3 regions of the Bradyrhizobium sp. SBR1B genome follow, and region 2 is predicted to be linked to each of the others. Evidence: predicted binding sites of a transcription regulator. Region 2 holds the regulator's gene; each other region holds the start of a gene.
What was found. The regulator PhoB, encoded in region 2, activates phosphate uptake and scavenging genes when phosphate is short. The targets are predictions, from matches to a motif close to TGTCATNNANCTGTCAT.
Positions count from the first base shown of each region.

Region 1: GGD61_RS32190 (acetoacetate decarboxylase) is a predicted target of PhoB. The motif match lies at 1,497-1,513, and genes of this name have one in related genera.
Region 3: phnC (phosphonate ABC transporter ATP-binding protein) is a predicted target of PhoB. The motif match lies at 2,064-2,080, and genes of this name have one in related genera.

Region 1 is NZ_JACIHC010000018.1:69,313-72,588, forward strand. It holds gene GGD61_RS32185 (transporter) at 1-466, opposite strand, end outside; gene GGD61_RS32190 (acetoacetate decarboxylase) at 576-1,355, opposite strand; gene GGD61_RS32195 (patatin-like phospholipase family protein) at 1,554-2,729, shown strand.
Region 2 is NZ_JACIHC010000005.1:260,155-263,430, forward strand. It holds gene GGD61_RS15955 (aspartate aminotransferase family protein) at 1-225, opposite strand, end outside; gene GGD61_RS15960 (GcrA family cell cycle regulator) at 682-1,194, shown strand; gene phoB (phosphate regulon transcriptional regulator PhoB) at 1,424-2,131, opposite strand; gene phoU (phosphate signaling complex protein PhoU) at 2,155-2,871, opposite strand; gene pstB (phosphate ABC transporter ATP-binding protein PstB) at 2,883-3,276, opposite strand, start outside.
Region 3 is NZ_JACIHC010000005.1:103,537-106,812, forward strand. It holds gene phnE (phosphonate ABC transporter, permease protein PhnE) at 1-73, opposite strand, end outside; gene phnD (phosphonate ABC transporter substrate-binding protein) at 145-1,080, opposite strand; gene phnC (phosphonate ABC transporter ATP-binding protein) at 1,144-1,953, opposite strand; gene GGD61_RS15215 (chloramphenicol acetyltransferase) at 2,127-2,798, shown strand; gene GGD61_RS15220 (alpha-D-ribose 1-methylphosphonate 5-triphosphate diphosphatase) at 2,795-3,276, shown strand, end outside.

The DNA.
Region 1 (3,276 bases), on a different contig from region 2:
CGAGCAGATGAGCGACGTTGTCGACGCGGTAGCCGCCTTCGAGCACCCGCCGCGTGGCGTCCGCCGAGCACAGTGCCTGGTGGCGGCCGGAGACCAGCAGCCGCTCGGTCATGGCAAAGCGGAGGAACGCGGTCTCCTCCGTCGCGCTGTCGATCTCGCGTACGAGGTCGGAGAATACGCCGTAGACACAGTGGTCGATGACGTGAAGCTGCTGGAAGGTGTCGCTCGACAGCAGCAGCTCGCGCGCCAGCGGCGGCAGCTGCGACGCTCCGATCCAAGGCCGTGCCCGCGCGTCAGTCAGGTTGAAATGCAGCCAGAGCCGGCCGTCATGGCTGAACTCGATCGGCTGGTCGATCGGCAGCGCCTCGGCACTGCCGTCGCTGTGCAGGCGAAAGGCCCAGACCAGGCCGGGAATGGCGGGATCAGTGCTCGATAAGGCGCTGACAAGCTTTGCCGGCTCAGCCATGGCCAACCCCAACCGCCAACAACTGCCCCATTCCGGACGATGGCTGACGGCATCTTCCGGACCCAGGCGGTACTCAATTACGCCAGTGTTACAGTTTGATGATGCCGCCCTATTCCGCCGCCAGCCCGGTCGCGGCCGCCTCGGCTTGCCTGATGTAGTCGTGCACGACGCGGCCGAACGGCAGCGTCAGATCGGCGATGTAGTGATGCGCGCCGAGGCAGCGGCGCACCGGGAAATCCGCGACCGGCGCGTTGACATGCGGCACCAGATGCAGCCGTCCCGGCCCCATCCAGGAGCCCTTCGGCACGATGTCGACGAGGTTGATCGCGACCAGCTGGCAGACCTCGAGACGGCCGTCGACGCCCGGGATCATCTTCAGATTGATCTGCGTCTTCGACAGCGTGGCGCGGGTGAGATCGCCGTTGCCGGCCATGCTCTCGTGCTTGTAGCCCATGGTGCCCATGGCGACGAGCTGGCCGGCATATTCCAGCGTGCCCGTCAGCGTGTCCTTGACGATCTCGAGCTTGGGATGTGCGTACTTCTTGGGAAAGCCCCAGATCTCGCGGCCGGCGGCGATCGGCGGATCGTCGTCGAGATACATCTGCGAGACGAAATTGACCTCCTCGCCATTGAGGCGCGCGGGGATGACGAGGCCGGATTCGGTGTAGCTGCCGAAGCCGGAGGAGTCAGGCATCCTGATCCATTCGTAATGCACGATCGGCTGGTCGATCGGCTGCAGCGGCTCGGGCAGGCCGGCGCGGATCAGCTCCGGATCGGTCTCGTAGGTGATGACGAGGAATTCGCGGTTGACGAACCGATACGGCCCGGCCGGATAGCTCGGCCCCGCCGCCGGCATGGACGGAAGTCTCAGCACGTCTTCGCTACGCATCGCAGGTCTCCTGTGATCCTGATCGGCGGCAATTGCTAGCGATCCTCATTGACTGCGATGTGAAGCTTTTCCGTCAGCCGCACGACCCCTGCCGTTGCAGCGTGGTCGGTCTGCGTTGCCGGCGCTGCATCGGTGCCGCCTTGTCATCACGCCGTCACCACGGGACGCAATCGTCTGGCGCAAGCAGGAGGCATCGCCATGGACGCCCGCACGTCGCAACCGACATATCAGACACATCAGGCGCCCTCGCGGGGCTGGCGGCCCGAGCGCTGCGATCGCGCCGCGCTGGTGCTGCAGGGCGGCGGCGCGCTCGGCGCCTACCAGGCCGGCGTCTATCAGGCGCTGCACGAGGCCGGCATCGAGCCCGACTGGGTCTGCGGCGTCTCGATCGGCGCGATCAACTCCGCCATCATCGCCGGCAACAAGCCGGAGAAGCGGCTCGAGGCGCTGCGCATCTTCTGGGAGCGCATCACCAACCGCAAGATCTGGCACTACACCCCTGACGGCGACGTCTTCCGCCAGTGGCGCAACCTCACCAGCGCCTGGATGACCTCGGCGATGGGCCAGCCCGGCTTCTTTACCCCGCACCAGGTCAATCCCTGGTTCAGCCCGGTCGGCGCGCGCACCGCGACCAGCTATTACGACACGATGCCGCTGAAGGAGAGCCTGCTCGAGCTGGTCGACTTCGATCTCATCAACGAGAAAAGGGTCCGCTTCGCGGTCGGTGCAGTCAACGTGCTCTCGGGCAATTTCATCTATTTCGACAATTCCCATGACGAGATCGAGCCGGAGCACATCATGGCCTCCGGCGCCCTGCCCCCGGCGCTGCCGATGGTGCGGATCGGCACCGATCATTTCTGGGACGGCGGCATCGTCTCCAACACACCGCTGCAGCATCTGCTCGACCAGGAGGATGCGCTCAACTCGCTGGTGTTCCAGGTCGACCTGTTCAGCGCGCGCGGCGTGCTGCCGCGCTCGATCCAGGACGTGATGGCCCGCCACAAGGACATCATGTATTCCTCGCGCACGCGCCACAACACGGACGTCTATCGCCGCACCCACAATCTCAAGGTCCTGCTCCACAAGGCGCTGGCGAAGCTGCCGGACGAGCAGCTGTCCGACGAGGAGCGCAAGCTGAAGGCGAGCCTGTGCCACATGCCGGAGATCGCGATCCTGCATCTGATCTACCAGCAGAAGGCCTATGAGGGCGACGCCAAGGACCACGAATTCTCGGGCACCTCGATGCGCGAGCACTGGACCAGCGGCTATGAGGACACCAAGCGCACCCTGAAGCGCCGCGACTGGATCAAGATGCCGGAGGAAGGCATGGGCCTCGTGGTGCACGACGTGCACCGGGAGACGGAGAGCGCGTAGGAGCCCTCGTGTCCCGGACGCGCTGCAATGCGTAGCATTGCTGCGCAGAGCCGGGACCCAGACACTGCGCGATCCGTCGCAACATAGGCCCCGGCTCTGCAGCCGCATCGTCGTTCTGGACGATGCTTTGCATCGCCAGGGGGACGCCGCGCTACGTCCGGGGCACGAGACTGCCCATAAAACATGATCCATTCAGAAGACACACTGTCGCAATCTCGCGGCTCATTTCGCCTGAGCTTTGCTCTCTTCGTTGCCCTTCTTGTTCAGAAAGGGCGCAGGGAAGGCCGGGCGCCGGCTGGCACCCGCGGTCCCGTGTGCGAACAAGACGCGCACGGGGTGGACTACAGGTGTAGCCGTGCGACCGGCCTTCCCTGCGCGAATGGCTTTACGGCTTATGTCGCGCTCTCCCCGGGGAGCGATGCACTATTGCCCCCGTCGCCTTGCGGATGACTGATGTACGAACCCGGTTGGGCCGCAACATCACCGCAACACTTGACGCACAGACCCCGGGCGTCAGGACCACACGATTTTGCCGTCCGCGCACATC
Region 2 (3,276 bases):
GCTCTGGAACAGGTTCGACATGTGCCAGAGCTTGGTCGCCTGCTCCTGCAGCGCCTTGATCAGATGCGGGTGGCAATGGCCGAGCGCATTCACTGCCACGCCCGAGGTGAAATCGAGATAGCGATCGCCATTGGTCGCGATCAGCCAGCAGCCTTCGCCGCGCTCGAAGCCGAGGTCGGCTCTGGCGAAAACGGGGAGCAAATGCGGCGCTGCGCTGTTAGTCATGATGTCACTTGAATGTTGCGGACGGTGTGACGCGTGCATTGCGCAACGCACCATCGACCGGCCCGGAAAACGAAACGTGCCGCCTTTTAAGGGCGGCACGCGGGACTATCTTATGCTTGGCAAGACGGGTGTCAATGCCGCCCGGAAAGCCTCAGGAAACGCTGAATCCGTAGTCTTGCGGTGCCGATTTTGCGGGTTTTCACCACGGAACATGTGGAAGCGAGTCGGCGGACTCTTGCGCGGGAGTCACGCCATATTGTAGCGTTTGGATTGTCAGATACGACATCTCGTGCAGCGGTTCTGATCCCAAGAGTCCTCTTGTACCGGCGTAAACGTTCGGGCGTCAGTCACGCGCCCGGCGAGCCTTAAGGGATTCTGACGGCACGGGTTTTTGAAGGCTTAGGCAATCGCTGCGAGGCCCCAGGATGGCTGGCGCGTAGCGAGGGAAAGGGTGCAATGACGGTTTTGACCTGGTCCGACGATCGCGTCGAGCAGCTGAAAAAGCTCTGGGAGGCCGGACTTTCGGCCAGCCAGATCGCAGCTGAGCTCGGCAATGTGACCCGCAATGCCGTGATCGGCAAAGTGCACAGGCTCGGTCTGTCCGGCCGCGCCAAGAGCCCTTCATCGGCAGCGCCCCGGCCGCGCAAGGCGCGTCCCGCGCAGCACATGATGCGGGTGACCCGCCCCATCGCGCGCGGCAACACCGCGCTGGCGCAGGCCTTCGAGGTCGAGGTGGAGGCTGAACCCGTCACCTATGACAACGTGGTGCCGATGGGCCAGCGGCTGTCGCTGCTCGAGCTCAACGAGGCGACCTGCCACTGGCCGGTCGGCGATCCCTCGAGCCCGGATTTCTTCTTCTGCGGCGGCAAGGCACTGTCCGGCCTGCCCTACTGCGCCCAGCACTCGCGCGTGGCGTATCAGCCAGCGGCGGATCGCCGGCGCGCCCCGGCGAAGCCGGGTCCGCGCTGAGCGGATCTAGCTGATCGCAAAGACGGCAGCCGTCACACGACGGCGCCTCAACCAACTCGGTGTCATTCCCCGCGAACGCGGGGATCCATAACCACAAGGCGCAGTTGTCGCGCGAGATGGTCACTCCGAGTCTTCGCCAAACCACTGCCTGTGGTTATGGGTCCCTGCTTTCGCAGGGACGACGCCGGAGAATGCGGCGGCAGCCCGCCAAAGCCAACGCCAGCAAACCTTACGTCTGCTCCGCCTTCGCGAAGCGGTCGTCGAGCGCGTAGCCGGCGCCGCGGACGGTACGGATCGGGTCCTGCTCGCGGCCGAGATTGAGCAGCTTGCGCAAGCGGCCGATATGGACGTCGACAGTGCGCTCATCGATGTAGATGTCGCGACCCCAGACGCTGTCGAGCAGCTGCTCGCGCGAGAACACGCGGCCGGGATGCTCCAGGAAGAACTCCAGCAGGCGATATTCGGTCGGGCCGAGATCGATCGGCCGGCCCGAGCGCGCCACGCGGCGCTTGTCGCGGTCGAGCTCGATGTCGCCATAGGCCAGCACTGTCGCGAGCCGCTCAGGACTGGCGCGCCGCAGCAGGCCCTTCACGCGCGCCAAAAGCTCCGGCACCGAGAACGGCTTGACGATGTAGTCGTCGGCGCCGGTCGCAAGCCCCCGCACCCGCTCGCTCTCCTCGCCGCGCGCGGTGAGCATGATGATCGGGAGCTGCTTGGTGTCGGGCCGGGTGCGCAGGCGGCGGCACAGCTCGATGCCCGACAGGCCCGGCAGCATCCAGTCGAGCACGATCAGGTCCGGGATGTGCTCCTTGAGGCGGGTGTCGGCGTCGTCGCCGCGCATGACCGTCTCGACGTCATAGCCGTCGCCTTCGAGGTTGTAGCGAAGCAGCTCGGTGAGAGCTTCCTCGTCCTCAACCACCATAATGCGTGCGCCCATCGGGTCGTCGCTCCTTCAAGTCTTCAGGTATTCGGGACCGTCGTGGCGAAGGTGGTCATGTCGCCCTTCGGCCGCTTGTCGGTGATCGCCTGGCCTTCGATCATGTAGAACACGGTCTCGGCGATGTTGGTGGCGTGGTCGCCGATCCGCTCGATGTTCTTGGCGCAGAACATCAGATGGATGCAGAACGAGATGTTGCGCGGATCCTCCATCATGTAGGTGAGGAGCTCGCGGAACAGCGAGGTGCAGATCGCGTCGACTTCCTCGTCGCCCTTCCACACCGCCATCGCCGCCGGCAGGTCATGCGCGGCATAGGCGTCCAGCACCGACTTGACCTGCTGCTGCACGAGGTCGGTCATGTGCTCCAGGCCGCGGAACAGCTTCAGCGGATGGAAGTCGGTCTCCAGCGCGGCGACGCGCTTGCCCATGTTCTTGGCGAGGTCGCCGATGCGCTCGAGGTCGGTCGCAACGCGCATGGCGCCGACGATCTCGCGCAGGTCCACCGCCATCGGCTGGCGGCGGGCGATGGTGAGCACCGCCCGTTCCTCGATGCGCTTCTGCAGCGCGTCGAGCTCGGCGTCGATGGTGACGACGCGCTGGCCGAGCGCGACGTCGCGGCGGATCAGCGCGTCGACGGAATCGACGATCATGCGCTCGGCGATGCCGCCCATCTCGGCGACCAGGCGGGTGAGCTCCTGGAGGTCGGTGTCGAAAGCCTTTGCGGTATGTTCAGTACCCATGTCGCGTCTCCTCAGCCGAACCGGCCGGTGATGTAATCCTGCGTGCGCCGGTCGCTCGGCGACGTGAAGATCTTGCTGGTGTCGTCGAACTCGATCAGCTCGCCGAGATACATGAAGGCGGTCTTGTCGGAGACGCGCGCCGCCTGCTGCATGTTGTGGGTGACGATCGCGATCGTGTAGTTCTCGGACAGTTCCTGGATCAGCTCCTCGACCTTGGCGGTCGAGATCGGGTCGAGCGCCGAGCAGGGCTCGTCGAACAAAATCACTTCAGGGCGCACCGCGACGGTGCGGGCGATGCACAGGCGCTGCTGCTGGCCGCCGGAGAGCGACAGGCCGGAGGCGTTGAGCTTGTCCTTGACCTCGTTCCACAGCGCGCCGCCGCGCAGCGCCTTCTCGACGCGGTCG
Region 3 (3,276 bases), 160 kb from region 2:
CGACCGCCTGGCGATAAGCGGCGTTGAGCACGGCAAGCTGCTGCTCGGGGAGGATCGAAACCGCTGTTGTCATCGTCCTGAGACGAGCTCCGTCAAAGAAAGAGCCGGGTCCAGGGACCCGGCTCCAGTTGCATCGCCCTGAGATCAGGACGCCTTCTTCTTACGCAACGCATCGACGAACTTGATCAGCTCGATCGTGCCATCCCAGTCCTTGGTGGTGGCGGGATGAAAGCCCTTCTTCTGGCCGTCGGAGAGGCGGTCGAACGCGGCCTTGTCCTTGGCCGGGGCGTCGAAGAACGCCTTCGCGATGGCGGCCTTGGCGTCTTCCGGCAGGTCGGAATTGTAGGCATAGGGGCCGTTGATGATCGGCGCCGACTTGTGGATGATGCGGAAGTCGTCCTTCTTCATCGCCGAACCGTCGGCATTCTTCAGCATGCCCTTGGTCAGCATCTGCGCCAGCGTGGAATCGTCGTCGCTGGTCCACTGGTTGGCGGCAACGTCGACCGTGCCCTGCGACAGCGCCAGCATTGCGTTCTCGTGGCTGCCGGTGAAGACGACCTTGCCAAAATAGCCGTCGGCATCGGGGATGCCCATCTTGTCCAGCTCGAAGCGCGGCACGTTGTTGCCGGAGGTCGAGTTCGGATCGACGAGGCCGAGATTCTTGCCCTTGAGCTGGTCGACACTCTTGTAGGCGCTGCTCGCCTTGACGAAGAACACCGAGTAATAGCCGGTCGAGCCGTCGGCATTGATGTCGTTGGCGAAGGCGTCGGACTTGACGCCGGTCAGACGGGCGCGGGCGAACGAGGCCGAGCCGTAGCTGGCGATGTGGATGTTGCCGGCGCGCTGGCCCTCGATGACGGCGGCGTAGTCGTTGGCGATGCGCAGCGTGACCTTCACGCCCAGTTCCTTGGAGAGATAGTTCACGAACGGCGCCCAGCGCTCGGTGACGCCGGAGGCGTTCTCGGCCGGGACGACCGCAAAGGTCAGCTCGGGATATTTCGCCTTCCAATCGTCGGCGGAGGCGGAGGCGGTGAACGCGAGCGCGGCGGCGCCGGCAAGAATTAATCTGCGAGTGATCATGATACCCTCTTCATCCGTTGGGGTCGGTGGACGCAAAACTGGCAACAAAACAGGTGGCGCGGCTCAGGCGGCCGCGGCGGTTCCGAGCGCCGGGACGCCCTCGGGCGCCGGGACGGGCACGGTGCCCATGACGTCGGCGGCTTCGAGATCGTAGAGCTCACGCGCAACGTGCTCGGTCAGCGCGGACGGCGCGCCGTCGAACACCACACGGCCCGCCGCCATGCCGATCAGGCGGTCGCAATAGCTGCGGGCGAGATCCAGCGAATGCAAATTGCAGAGCACGGTGATGCCGAAATGCTTGTTGATGCGCAGCAGCGCATCCATCACGATCTTGGTGTTGCGCGGATCGAGCGATGCGATCGGCTCGTCGGCAAGGATGATGTCGGGCTGCTGCACCAGCGCACGCGCGATCGCGACGCGCTGCTGCTGGCCGCCGGAGAGCTGGTCGGCACGCTGGGCGGCGAGCGATGCGATGTCGAACTGTTCGAGCGCCGACATCGCCAGCGCCTTGTCCTGCTCGGGCCACACTTGCGACAGTGAGCGCCAGGCCGGCATCGTCGCAAGGCGTCCCATCAGGACGTTGGTGAGGACATCGAGCCGGCCAACCAGGTTGAACTGCTGGAAGATCATGGCCGACCGCGCCCGCCACTGCCGCAGCTCCTTGCCGCGCAGCGCGGTGACGTCGATGCCGTCAAACAGGATGCGGCCCTGCGTCGGCGTCGCGAGACGATTGATGGTTCGCAGCAGCGTCGACTTGCCGGCGCCGGACCGTCCGATCACACCGACGAAGCCGCCGGGGGAGATTTGAAACGAAGCGTCGTCCACCGCGGCTTTCGCGCCGAAGCGACACGTCAGACCTTCCACCACCAGCATGCGGGACTCCAGATTAGCTGGAGCCAACCGCTAACGCCCGCGCTTGACACTTGTGTGACACGGGCGTTGCGGTGCGGCGATCCTACACAGCTCATCCCCTGTCATCGCCATGTCATGACATCGTCATCAAGCCGCTCGAAGAGGAACGCCCGCCCTCGCGCATCGGATGCAACATGGCCGCCAAGATTCTCTCGGTCCAGCCGACCGTCGACCCCTCGGCCAAGCTGCACGAGACCAGGCTCGGCGCCTATACCGAGGTCGGCGCGCGCACCATCCTGCACGACGTCGCGATGGGCGATTACTCTTATGTCGTGAACGATTCCCAGATCACCTACACCACCGTCGGAAAATTCTGCTCGATCGCGGCGATGACGCGCGTCAATCCCGGCAATCACCCGATGCACCGCGCGACGCAGGCGCATTTCACCTATCGCTCCAGCGCCTACTTCGAAGGCGAGAGCGACGATGCCGAGTTCTTCGACTGGCGGCGGCAGCACCACGTCCATATCGGCCACGACGTCTGGATCGGCCACGGCGCGATCGTGCTGCCGGGCCGCAACATCGGCACCGGCGCGGTGATCGCGGCCGGCGCCATCGTCACCAAGGACGTGCCGGCCTACACCATCGTCGCCGGCAATCCCGCCCGCATCGTGCGGCGGCGATTCTCCGAGGAGATCGCCGGACGGCTCGCGAAGCTCGCCTGGTGGGACTGGGATCACGACAAATTGCGCGAAGCGCTGCCCGATTTCCGCAAGCTCGGGATTGAAGATTTTCTCGCGACATACGAAGCACGGGCGACTCCCCAGACCAGATCCCTTACCAGCAAACGAAACGCGGTCGCGTGACAGACATTTTCCTTGAAGGCGGCCGGGCCCTGATCGGCACTGAGGTCGTCGAATCGTCATTGGCGGTCTCCGGACAGGACATCGCCCAGATCGATGCTTCACGGGGCCGGGCGCGGCTGGCGATCGATGCGCGCAACCTGCTGGTGCTCCCCGGCATCGTTGATCTGCATGGCGATGCCTTCGAGCGGCAGATGATGCCGCGCGCCGGCGTCGACTTCCCGATCGACGTCGCGCTCGCCGACAGTGACCGCCAGGCGATCAGCAACGGCATCACCACGGTGTTTCACGCCACAACCTGTTCGTGGGAGCCGGGCCTGCGCAGCGCCGGCAACGCGCGCGGCCTGATGGAGGCCATCGAGCGGCAGCGTCCGCAATTCGCCGCCGACACCCGCTTCCACCTGCGGCACGAAACCTACAATCTCGACGCCGAGGCCGAGATCAGCCAATGGCTCACCGAGGGCCGCGTCGATCTGTTCGC